Regions from separate parts of the Shewanella sp. DNRA4 genome, predicted to be linked through region 1. Evidence: predicted binding sites of a transcription regulator. Region 1 holds the regulator's gene; each other region holds the start of a gene.

What was found. Region 1 encodes LexA, which represses DNA repair genes until DNA is damaged. Its sites were predicted from a motif close to TACTGTATNNNNATACAGTA; they were not measured.
Region 2: HG547_RS11525 (DNA topoisomerase III) is a predicted target of LexA. The motif match lies at 2,192-2,211, and genes of this name have one in related genera.
Region 3: dinG (ATP-dependent DNA helicase DinG) is a predicted target of LexA. The motif match lies at 1,983-2,002, and genes of this name have one in related genera.

Annotation. Positions count from the first base shown of each region.
Region 1 is NZ_JABAIP010000004.1:115,179-119,471, forward strand. It holds gene plsB (glycerol-3-phosphate 1-O-acyltransferase PlsB) at 1-1,366, opposite strand, end outside; gene lexA (transcriptional repressor LexA) at 1,652-2,272, shown strand; gene HG547_RS05690 (SulA-like leucine-rich domain-containing protein) at 2,269-2,781, shown strand; gene coxB (cytochrome c oxidase subunit II) at 3,187-4,293, shown strand, end outside.
Region 2 is NZ_JABAIP010000009.1:143,062-147,354, forward strand. It holds gene HG547_RS11525 (DNA topoisomerase III) at 53-2,179, opposite strand; gene HG547_RS11530 (hypothetical protein) at 2,381-2,668, shown strand; gene HG547_RS11535 (alanine/glycine:cation symporter family protein) at 3,041-4,293, shown strand, end outside.
Region 3 is NZ_JABAIP010000001.1:301,003-305,295, forward strand. It holds gene dinG (ATP-dependent DNA helicase DinG) at 1-1,959, opposite strand, end outside; gene HG547_RS01290 (DNA polymerase II) at 2,100-4,293, shown strand, end outside.

The sequences.
Region 1 (4,293 bases):
AGACTTGCCATACAGATTCTTTCTGTTTTTTCTTACCGCTTAGCTCTTTGTGATAGGTCGCCACTTCCATCACGTGATCGTAGCCTAAATACACAGGCACTAAGGTGACTGGGCGTTCGATACCACGCAGCACACTGTTGATCGTCATAGCGATCATGCCCGTTTTAGGCGCCAATAGACGACCGGTACGAGAACGGCCACCTTCAGAGAAATACTCAACCGAATATCCCTTAGCAAACAGCTGATCGAGGTACTCACGGAACACGGCCGTATAAAGTTTGTTGCCGTTAAAACTACGGCGAATAAAGAAAGCCCCGCCACGGCGGAACAGCGGCCCCGCAGGCCAGAAGTTTAGGTTGATACCCGCAGCAATATGCGGTGGCACCATACCTTGGTAATACAGAATGTAAGATAACAGCAGGTAATCCATATGGCTGCGATGGCAGGGCACATACACAATCTCATGACCATCGTGGTGTAACTGCCGAATATGCTCGGCACCTTTGATGTTAATACCGCTGTAGAGCTTGTTCCATAACCACGTTAAAAAGCGCTCAGCAATACGTACGAGACTATCGGAATAATTCGCCGCAATTTCATCAAGATATTCAATTGCCGTTTCACGCGCTTGGGTTTCAGAAATCTTCTTGCTCGCGGCTTCTTCCTGAATCGCCTTACGTAAGGATTCAGATTTCAGCAAGGAATGGAATAACGCCTGACGATTAGGCAACACAGGCCCCGTCATCACCTTACGTTGGCGACGGAAATGCACTCTCGCTACTCGAGCCAATTTATGGGCAATGCCCATATCGGTACCATGTTCGTCGGCCATGTAACGCAGCGATACCGCATTAGAAAATTGCACAAAGTTGTGACGGCCCAAAAATAGGATCATCAAGCACTTACGTAACCAAGTAGGATTCTCGCGCTCAAGCACTGCCGCCTTCATGGTGTCGTCTTCTTTACCCGGAGTACGACCCCAATACAGACTCACAGGCACCAGCTGTATATCTAACTCTGGCTTTTCCTTATGGACGGCCAACAAACGCATAAAACATTCGAGGAATGGCTCATTGCTGGCGCGTTCACCAAATAAGGGCTTACGACCTTCAAGGCATACCACCCGTGGCGCCACAACGCCATTCACCACCAGCGGCTCGTAAGGGCTTGGCAAACCAAGTTTCGTGGTGATCTCGCTTAACGCAGCAATATCACTCAGGGATTCTGTTTTCATTACATAAGCAAGCGGTCTGGAGGCATCCAGATTCAGATCGGCAAAGGGATCCTGTGGCACAACAATAGTGTGCACTAAGTGCTTTTGGATCCAACGTAATGATTTCAACCAAAGAGAGTCTTGTTTAGGCATTATTCTTATGCAATGTAAGTACGTTCATTAGCCCCATAGAATACCAGATTATAGAGAATATACCCAAACAACCTAAAGATGCAGGATTCAGCTGCTGATTTTAATGACTTAGTAACGCACTTTAGGCAACGCCATTTATTGCTACCGTGCAAGTGGCATTCACCCCATAGATGACGATTACGGTTATTTGCAGATCTAGCTGACCAAGTTAAAAGTGGTTAATACTTGCACTACCAATAATACTGTATATACTAACAGTAACTGTATAGAAAAACAGGAAAGACCATGAGACCGTTGACGCCACGCCAAGCCGAAATTTTAGAGCTGATTAAACGTAATATTGCCGAGACTGGCATGCCACCCACTCGGGCCGAAATTGCCACCCGTTTGGGTTTTAAAAGTGCAAATGCCGCAGAAGAACACCTTAAGGCATTGGCGAAAAAAGGCTGCATCGAGATCATGCCTGGTACTTCCCGCGGGATCCGTCTCCCTGTAGAGGAAGAAGATAACCGCGAAACAGGCTTGCCACTTATCGGCCAAGTGGCAGCGGGTGAACCTATTCTCGCCCAAGAGCATGTCGAACAGTATTACCAAGTCGACCCCAGCATGTTCCACCCTGCTGCCGATTTCCTGCTGCGCGTAAAAGGCGACAGTATGAAGAATATCGGCATCCTTGAGGGTGACCTGCTTGCCGTTCATAAAGTACAACAAGCGCGCAATGGACAAGTTGTTGTTGCTCGCGTTGATGATGATGTAACCGTAAAACGCTTTGAAAAAAAAGGTAATTTAGTCTACCTACATGCCGAGAATGAAGACTATTCACCGATTAAAGTCGATTTGAGTTTCCAAAGTCTAACAATTGAAGGGCTCGCCGTAGGGGTGATCCGCAATGGAGATTGGCTATGAACAAACTATTAGGTAATGCCCCGCGTCACCCCGGTTTATGGCTCGATACGGTTCGAGATACAGAGACCGACTGGCAGCATACATCAATAGTCACTATGCCAACTCAGAGCCAAGGGCGCCAAGAGCTGACACAGCTGAGCAAACAACTTGCCCAACTGAGCCAACAGGGAAGATGGATAGTGCTCATCAACCCACCTAGTATTGGCTACAAGCAGCTATTAGCAAACGCAGGTGTGCGTATGGATCGCGTACTATTGGTTCACGCAAAAGATGAGGTCGAAACCCTTTGGGCGATGGAAAAAGCCTTAACCAGTGGCACATCTAGCGCAGTGATTACTTGGATTAACGCCCTAGATACTCGCGATAATCGTCGCCTACAAATTGTAGCAAAGAGCGCACGTGCAATGGGTATCGTGCTTGAAGGTTCAACGAATGACCAACCTTCTAGCACCAATCTCACCCAATCGACTAAATTTACTCAACCCGCATTTTTCAGCTCTGTTCATTAAAAATTTTTCATACCGTATTTAGCCTTGAAAGCCGCCTCACCTGTGAATGTGAGGCTTTTTTTTGGCAATTTTTCAGACAATTAGAAAAAGAAGTGATCTTGATCAATTTTTAAACAGCAAGTATGTTTGATTTAGGCGCACATGATATATGGCCTGTTTAGGCAGAAATATCGCGTTATTTTCGAATATCGCTCGCCCACAAAAATTGAGAATAATGGGTTTATTCAGCAGTATGTGCCAGTGTGGCTAATACCAGCAGTAACAATACTTGATCATAAGTAAGCCGCCAACGCACGTTGAAGTCAGAAACACTTTTTTGGGAACTGAAGAGTTTGCATAGAGTTGAGACTTACTGTGTTGCTCTTCTTTGTAGTTGCTATTTGCAATTAGCAGAGGAGAAGTCTTGTGAAGCAATGGTTGTATTGTTTACTCGTGGTGCTATTCGCCCCACCGTTGGCCGCAGCAGACATGCGGTTCAATATGACGCCTGGCGTAACAGAAATCAGTGGCAAGGTATACCACCTGCACATGACGATTCTGTATATCTGCTGCGCGATAGGCTTAGTGGTTTTTGGCGTGATGATTTATGCCATGATCAACCACAGAAAATCCAAGGGCGCGGTCGCGTCACACTTCCATGAGAGTACAAAAGTTGAAATCGCTTGGACGATAATTCCCTTTATCATTCTGATCTTAATGGCGATTCCGGCAACTAAAACTCTGATTGCCATGGAAGACCCCAGCAATGCCGATCTCACGGTAAAAGTCACAGGATCGCAATGGAAGTGGCATTACAGCTATTTCGATCAAGATATTGAGTTTTACAGTATCCTCGCCACACCAAGACCTCAAATCGAAGGTAGTGAGGCCAAGGGAGAGCACTACTTACTTGAGGTCGATAAGCCCCTTGTCCTGCCTGTAAATAGAAAAATCCGCTTTCTGATGACTTCTGAAGATGTTATCCATTCATGGTGGGTACCAGATTTTGCAGTGAAAAAAGATGCTAACCCAGGGTTTATCAACGAGGCGTGGACCCGTATCGATAAACCCGGCATTTACCGTGGCCAATGTGCCGAGCTTTGCGGTAAAGATCATGGATTTATGCCGATAGTGGTTCAGGCACTGCCCGAAGCCGAGTTCGATGCTTGGGTTGCAGAACAAAAACAAGCTGCCAATGCCGCAGCGCAAGCCGCACAAGCCGCCTTATCGCAAACACTGAGTAAAGAAGAGCTGATGACTCAGGGTGAGCAAGTTTACCTTGGTCACTGCGCAGCCTGCCATCAACCTAATGGCGAAGGTCTCAAAGGCGTATTCCCTCATCTCAAAGGCAGCCCCATAGCTACTGGGCCGCTGAGCGGTCATCTTGAAATCGTGCTCAATGGTAAAACGGGTACGGCCATGCAAGCCTTCAGTAAACAATTATCGCCCCAAGAAATTGCCGCCGTGATTACCTATGAGCGTAATGCGTGGGGCAATAACACGGGGGATGCGGTGCAAGCCAAAGACGTTGAT
Region 2 (4,293 bases), on a different contig from region 1:
ATATCGTTACCAAATCGCGAACATTATCGACAGTTTGATTACATTTGTGTCATCAGGCTTGGGCGGTCGCTTTGCTCGTTCGCCGTCTAGGGACGGTCGGTTTAGCTGTTGTGGATGTGGAAGATGCTGCGGCTGAATTTCTAGCATTTCCTTTTTTAGCGCCCGTTCCGGCTTTTTTCCCGCCAGCAGCGCCTCTGGCTCCCGCTTTTCGATAGACGGACTTTTTAGCTGCTCGCTTAAAACCCTGTCCTTTTAAGCCATTGAGGGCTGAGGGTAATTGGGCGCCCGCATTTTCGATTAAGTGATTTAGCGTCCCCAGCAGTGGCTGCATAAATCCTTGATAAGAGATTTCCTTATGGCAGATGCCATTTAGGCTTGCCTCCCACAGCGCCGTCATATCGGGCGTGGTGGCACTAAGGGGTAAGCTATTGATTAAACCTTTACCCACCTCAGTTGCCACAATTGACTTGCCCAGACGCTGAATAAATCCCCGTTTAAATAACAGTTCAATAATGCCTGCGCGGGTCGCTTCCGTCCCTAAGCCATCGGTTTCCTTTAAAATTTTGCGGATCTCGGGGTCAGTCACATAACGATTAATCCCCGTCATGGCGCTCAGCAAGGTCGCATCGGTAAAGGCTTTGGGGGGCTGAGTTTGCTTCTCGACCAATTCACCTTGGTTGCAGTGAAGGATTTGTCCTAGGGCTAAAGGCGGTAAAATGCCACAAAACACCTCATCTTCTGCATCCTTATCGGTACTTTTATCATCAGTGTTTTTAAGCGATTCTCGCCCCATAGACTCTTTATGTTCATCAGCTTCCCGTGCAAACAGTTGTTTCCAACCTAGGGATTTATCCTGTCTAGCCTTCGTTTTAAAGAGACCACCTTCAATCGTCACTTCGACCGCCGTTTCACTGTAGCAATAGGCGGGGTAAAACTGCGCCAAATACTGGCGGGCAATATGTAGATAAAGCTGCCTTTCCCGCTGGCTTAAACTGCCTAAATTCGGCTGTTTTTCCGTTGGAATAATAGCGTGGTGGGCATCGACTTTTTTATCATCCCACGCCTTAGATTTAAGCCGAGGATTCGGCGCCTCAGCGTGTGCGACTAACTCGGGCGCCCCCACCATAATGGCCGCTAATACACTGCTTGCTAGACCATGTTGCTCTGTAGGTAAATAGCGGCTGTCAGAGCGCGGATAGGTAATCAGCTTATGCCGCTCATATAAACTCTGGCAGGTATCGAGCACCTCCTTAGCGCTCATCCCAAACCGCTTAGCTGCATCAATTTGCAGTGCAGATAAACTGTAAGGCAATGGCGGATTCTGCTGTTTATCCTTAGTGCTTAACTGGGTCACTTTGGCGGGTTTATCGGTGATCCGACGCACCACATTTTGTGCTAAGCCCTTAGCAAGCACTCGCCCTTCTTCGTCCATATAAGGTAAACAGGCTTCACTGGGTTGCCACTTCGCAGTGAAAGATTGTTGTTTATCCGTTACTAAATGCGCTAAGACTTCATAAAAGGGTTTAGATTGAAATCGCGCGATTTCCTCATCGCGGCGCACGATAAGCCCAAGGAGCGGGGTTTGCACTCGACCGACGGATAGCACGCCCTGATAGCCGACCTTTTTCCCTTGGATGGTGTAGGCCCGTGTCATATTCATGCCATAGAGCCAATCGGCACGGCTCCGGGCAAGTGCAGAAGTAGACAAAGGAATAAACTCACGGTTACTACGAAGTTGCGACAAGGCACGTTTCACCGCCTGCGGGTTTAAGTCGCAGATAAGGAGTCGCTGCGTTTGCTGTAATTTATCGCCCGTCACGCCCAAATAGGCGATTACTTCATCAACCAATAATTGCCCTTCCCTGTCTGGATCACCCGCATTCACTAAGGTATCAGCCTGTTTTACCAGCTTTTTAAGTACAGTGAGTTGGCTACGGGTCGCGACCTTAGGTTTAAGCTGCCACTTCTCGGGCACTATGGGTAAATGCTCAAACTTCCACGATTTGAACTCGGGGTTATAGGCATCGGGCTCGGCCTGTTCAAGCAAATGCCCAACACACCAAGACACGCAGTTTCCTTGGGCGTCTTCAATAAACCCGTCACCTTTTTTGTGGGGTTTTGGTAGCACATCGGCGATGGCACGCCCAAGGCTTGGTTTTTCAGCAATATAGAGGATCATATCTATATTAAACACTGGATATAATTACAGTGTAATTTAGCCCAAAGCAGACAATAGTGCAAACAGCCTTCTTTAGCTCAAGAGCCAATTTAGCTCGTTAAGCTCTAACTGAACACTAAAGCTGTGTAAATTTAGTTGAGAATCATTCTCATCTAAATTTATTATTCCTTCCATCACTTAAAGAGGAATCAGGAAAAAGAGATGAATACACTGACCTTGCCCTATCATGCTAAACCCGCATTCAAACCAGCATTAGTATTAAGATTCAATCAATTAATGCTATTTCATAGCCTCTTATTACTGGCATTAAGTCTGCTTTGTGGGATGGTTCTTGAAACATTAAATCTTGAGGTTCCGTTCCTCTCTTGGGCTTTTATCCTGTTTCTACCTGTAGCTGTAAGTCTATCTTTGCTATTAAAACATCGCGTTAGCCGCCGTAGCCTGGCATGGCTCTTTGGACTGTGGATGCTGTTATGGCTGGTAATTTAAGCCAAGTTTTGTTTGCCTTGCACAAATACCGTCCCGGCTATCCACTGTGGCAGAGTTAATAGTCTCAATCAATTCGCCTTATCTCCCCCGCTTTTCTCAATGATTCAAGTTGCTAGATTACAAATCTCAATGCAGCAGAGATAACACGCTGCAAAATAAAGCTCCTCAGTAACCCCATCAAATAAAGAACGTTAAATTATCAAATATTTAACAACTTTAGCTATGAAGTGACTAAAAAAATCGTTATGTTGAAGCTCTTGGACGCACACACGCGTTTTAACCTTAGGCCTAATTGGCTGTTTAGTACCCAAAATCACCTAAAAAAATCTTAAAAACTCTGCAAAAAACAACAGAATATTGGAGTTGAATTATATGAATGAGATTGTTAATGCGGTCAACAATATCGTCTGGAGTCCCGCGCTCGTTTATCTTTGCCTCGGTGTAGGACTCTTTTTCTCCCTGCGCTCACGCTTTTTACAGTTACGTCATTTACCCGAAATGATCCGTCTAATGTTTGATGGCAAAAGCACCGATGCTGGCGTGTCTTCCTTCCAAGCTTTAGCCATGACCTTAGCGGGTCGTGTAGGTACCGGTAATATCGCAGGTGTTGCCACGGCGATTACCTTTGGTGGCCCAGGTGCTCTTTTTTGGATGTGGATGGTAGCGTTTCTGGGCGCAAGCTCAGCATTTGTTGAATCCACCTTAGGCCAAGTCTACAAAGAAAAAATCAACGGGGAGTACCGCGGCGGCCCCGCCTTTTATATTGAAAAAGGCTTAGGCATGAAGTGGTACGCTTGGACATTTGCCATTGCGACCATTTTTGCCTGCGGGATTTTACTGCCAGGGGTACAAGCCAACTCCATTGGTTCAAGCTTAAAAACCGCCTTCAATATTGACCCTAATGTCACAGCAGCCATTCTTGCGATGCTATTAGGTTTTATTATTTTTGGAGGGGTGAAACGGATTGCGCAGTTCGCCAGTACTGTAGTGCCTTTTATGGCGCTCGGCTATATCATTGTCGCCTGCGTGATTATCGCCCTTAACATTGGCCAGCTGCCCGATATTATTCTGTTGATCCTAAAAAGCGCCTTCGGACTCGATGCAGGCTTTGGTGCGATTTTAGGTCTTGCGATTATGTGGGGGGTAAAACGCGGTATTTACTCCAACGAAGCGGGTCAAGGTACTGGGCCGCACGCTTCTTCTGCCGCCGCCGTGAGTCATCCAGCCAAACAAGGGTTAGTGCAAGCCTTCTCAGTGTATGTTGATACCCTGTTCGTCTGCTCAGCCACTGGCTTTATGCTGCTGATCACGGGCCTGTATAACGTGCAGGGCCCTGATGGCGCAGCGCTTTATACCGGGATTGCGGGGATTGCGGCGGGCCCTGGTTATGTACAAACCGCAATGGAAAGCATGATGCCAGGCTTTGGTAATATGTTCGTCGCCGTTGCGCTATTCTTCTTCGCCTTCACCACCATTGTGGCCTACTACTATATTGCCGAAACAAACATCGCTTATATCAATCGCAAAGTGAATCGTCCTTGGCTTACAGTGGTACTGAAAGTCGTGCTAATGGCCTCCACAGTCTATGGCACAGTGAAAACCGCAGACTTGGCTTGGGGGATGGG
Region 3 (4,293 bases), on a different contig from region 1:
CAGTAATCTACCACAACTTTGGATAAGCTTTCGCGATGCATCTGGAATGGTGAGTTGCAGAAACGGATTTCCACCCTTTATTTTCACATATTCAGCATGGGCTTGCTCAACGGGCGAGGTTGGCACAGCAAAGGGTAGCTTAGTGACGATGAGGTTGGTGAGGTAATCTCCGGGTAAGTCCAAGCCTTCAGAAAAACTGCCTGTGCCAAATAAGATGCTTGGCTCACCTTTATCACATTTAGCTTTGTGAGTCTCAAGCAATTGCTGGCGTGGTGCATTACCTTGGATCAGGATTTCCTGTGTGAGTTTGCCCTCGAGCAATTCGGCCACTTTTTCCATTTGCCAGTAAGAGGCAAACAGCACTAAGGTAGCCATTTCACCTTCAATTAGCTCGATAATTTGTTCGGCAAGTTCAGCAGTATAGGCATCATCCGTCGGCTCGGTTTTCATCTTAGGTAAGTACAGCGTGGCGTTATTGGGATAATCAAAGGGCGATTGCAGGGCAAGATAACGGCTGCCGTCCTTTAATGATAACCCTACCTGATGGGCAAAATGGTCAAAGTTATTCAGCGCCCGCAGCGTAGCGCTACATAGCACGACGCCAGCAGCCTTTTGCCACAGCATAGATTCGAGCATAAAACCGACTTCAATCGGCGAGGCGCTAAACAGATAATCGACCTGTTTGCCTGTAATTAACTCGATCCAACGGGCCATTGGGGCACCTTTAGTGGAATCTTCCTTGGCCATCATTTTCCAGAGCTTTTGCAGGTTTTCGAGTCGCTGCAACATAAAGCCCATTTCGGCCTGTAGCGCTTCAGCCTGGTGCTTAGGAATATCGCCATCTTTTATCGCTTCTGCGAGCAATAATTGCATCTTATTAAATTGCTTGAGAGCAAGATTGGAGGTGGTTGCGAGATTCTCGGCAGGGATTTTTAACGCATCGGGTAATTTGCCGTGTTCGAACCGATAGCGACTCTCTGGATTGGCAAACTGCTTGGTCTGGGTATCACAGAAGTGGGCGACTTGATTGAGCTGAGCAATTAAGTCACCGATATGATCCTGCATCGCCTGTGCTGGGGCGATGATGTTGTTGCTTTTTATCTGATTTTGTAATTTTGCGCTGGTCTTACCGACTTTTTCAAGCCAGTCGGCGGCGCCTCTAAGCGTTGCCTGTGCGCTAGAAAAGTCTCGGGCAACAATAGGTAAGTGGTGTGCTTCGTCAATGACGTAAAATACTTCTTCGGGATCGGGCAAAATCACCCCGCCGCCTAGCTCTAAGTCGGCAAACAGCAAACTGTGGTTGGCAATGAGCACATCCCAAGTATCCACATCCTCACGGGCCTTGTGAAACGGGCAATTACGATGGCTGGCGAGTTGCCGATGACAACTGTGTTTATCGCAGGCGATTTGTTGCCAGAGATGGTCCGGTATCGGTGTCGATAGCGTATCGATTTCACCGTTCCAGCGGCCTTCATTAAAGTCGCTGAGCAGCTCCTGCAACATGGCTATTTGGCTGTTATCAGGCTTTGTTTGCCACATGGCCATTTGGGTACTGTTATCATCGCCGATTAACATTGCAAGCTTGGATAAACAGACATAGCGCTGACGCCCTTTGACCAGACCAAAGCGAAAGTTTAGCCCTGATTGTTCGAGAAAAAACGGTAAGTCTTTGTGCAGCAACTGCTCCTGCAGCGCCACGGTTGCCGTAGCGATACAGACCTTTTTCTTACTCGCAAGCGCAAGCGGAATCGTGCCTAAAATATAAGACAATGATTTACCAATCCCCGTACCCGCTTCGACCACTATGATGCGTCTATCTTTGTCATAGTCGCCAGCCAGGGTCTTAGAGATTTCTGCTACCATAAAGTTTTGCTCGCGGCGCGGCCTAAAATTAGGCAAAGCGGTGGCAATATCTTTGTAGATAGCGCGGATCTGGTTTTTTACGTTGTCAGGTAACATGCGGCACTACTTTATCGAATTAATGCTGTACATAATAACAGTGATTGCATAGCCTAAGAAACTTTTCTGCCATTTTATGGCAATTTTATTCTGTATCCCGAGAATCAATAAGCAGCGAGAGCCTTAGAGTGAAACCGCAGTTGAATCCCCCCGAGAGTCTTGCACATGACACTGCTGCGCCTGTGAGTGTACAGGGACGCGTCCTCTCGCGCCATGCTATTACACGCGGTGCAACGCTTGTGTTGCAGTATTATCTCGCCACCGTTTCAGGCCCTGTGCTGGTTGAGTTACCTGGCTCTGAGTACATTTGTTTTTGCCATCAAAGCGATATGGCTGCATTACAGTTACAAACGCCGGGGCTGGCGCTACGCTTTGTGCCGCTTATGCTTAAAAGTTTTAAAAGACAATCCGTGGCGGCGATTTATGCCCAGTCGAGCAGTGTGTTTCGTCACTTGCAGCGGATAGCGACAGATGCGGGTATTCCCTTATTTGAGTCGGATATCCGTCCAGAGCAGCGTTTTTTAATCGAGCGTTTTGTGGCACTCGATGTGGCATTTTTAGGGTATTATGTCAGCAAAGCTGGCATAGATGGACAGTTGCCTGTGTTTAGCGCCATACGGGCCAAAGCAGTTGCGCCGCAGCCGGAAATAAAATTGCGTTCAATCTCGCTTGATTTTGAATGCAGCTTTGACGGATTACTCTATTCTGTGGCCCTTTATGGGCGCGGTGCGCAATCTCAGCCCTATGAAAAAGTCATTATGGTGGGTGAGCCGCAACCTGATGCTGCAATCTACATTGAATGGGTGAACGATGAAGCGGCGCTTATTCATCATCTCATCGCTTGGTTTACTGAGTTTGATCCCGATGTGATTATTGGTTGGTCAGTAGTGACCTTTGATCTGGCCCTGTTATATCGGCGTGCGTTACTGCACCGGATCCCGTTGCGTATCGGTCGAGGTGGCGCACTCCTTGAGTGGAAGGTTGAGAATAAATTTCGGCCAGAAACCTTAAGTTTGCCTGGGCGAGTGGTACTCGATGGTATCGATTGGTTAAAGGCGGCTTTTTATCAATTTGAACGTTTCTCTTTGGAGTTTGTCGCCCAAGCGTTACTCGGTGAAGGCAAAGCGATTCATGATGTAGAAAATCGAGCGCAAGAGATTGATGCGCTATTTACCGAAAATAAACAAGAGCTTGCTCACTATAATCTGACCGATAGTCGCTTAGTGTGGGATATTTTTGAGCATACTCAGTTGTGGGATTTTGCCCTCGCTCGCGCCGAGTTAACGGGATTAGAACTGGGGCGGGTAGGCGCCTCGGTCGCCGCATTCAACCATTTGTATCTACCGCATTTACATAGAGCGGGTTTCGTCGCGCCCGCAGAGCCTGCAAGTCAAGGGATTGAAAGCCCTGGCGGTTATGTAATGGATTCAGTCCCGGGTTTTTATCAGCATATTTTAGTGTTTGACTTTAAAAGTCTTTATCCATCGATAATTCGTACTTTTTTGATCGATCCGAAAGGGCTCATTGAAGGTCTAGATAACGAGGAACATATTTTGGACGAGTCTGAAATCGTTCCCGGTTTTTTAGGGGCTCGTTTTAGTCGGCATCAACCGATCCTGCCAAAACTTATCCAAAATCTCTCAGAACAACGCGAAAAAGCCAAGCGGGAGGCGAATGCGCCTTTATCGCAAGCGATTAAAATCATCATGAATTCGCTCTATGGGGTTTTAGGCTCCCAAGGCTGCGTGTTCCATGATGCGAAACTGGCAAGCTCCATCACCATGCGCGGTCATCAAATAATGAAACAGACTCGCGCTTGGATAGAGGAAATGGGTTATCAAGTTATTTATGGGGACACGGATTCCACCTTTGTTTATTTGGGCTCTGATCCTGATCTCAGTGATATTAATGCCTTAGGTAAGCAGATTGCCGCGCAAATCAATCAACAATGGCAGAGTAAAATCGTAAAGGAGTTTCAGCTAGAAAGCTTCCTTGAGCTACAGTTTGAGCGCCATTACGAACAGTTTTTTATGCCGACCTTGAGGGGATCGGAGGAGGGTAGTAAGAAGCGTTATGTCGGTGCTTGGCGCAATAGGAATGGAGGGCTGGAAATCACTTTTAAGGGGATGGAGCAGGTGCGAAGTGATTGGAGCCCCTTAGCGCGTAAGGTTCAAGCTGAACTTTATGAGCGAATGTTCAATCAGCGAGATATCAGCGGTTATCTCGCTGGTGTCATAAGCGAACTGCAGACAGGAAAGCGGGATGCTGAACTAGTGTTTAGTAAACGAATGCGCCGAAATCTTGAAGAGTACACCGCAAAATCTTCCCCCCATG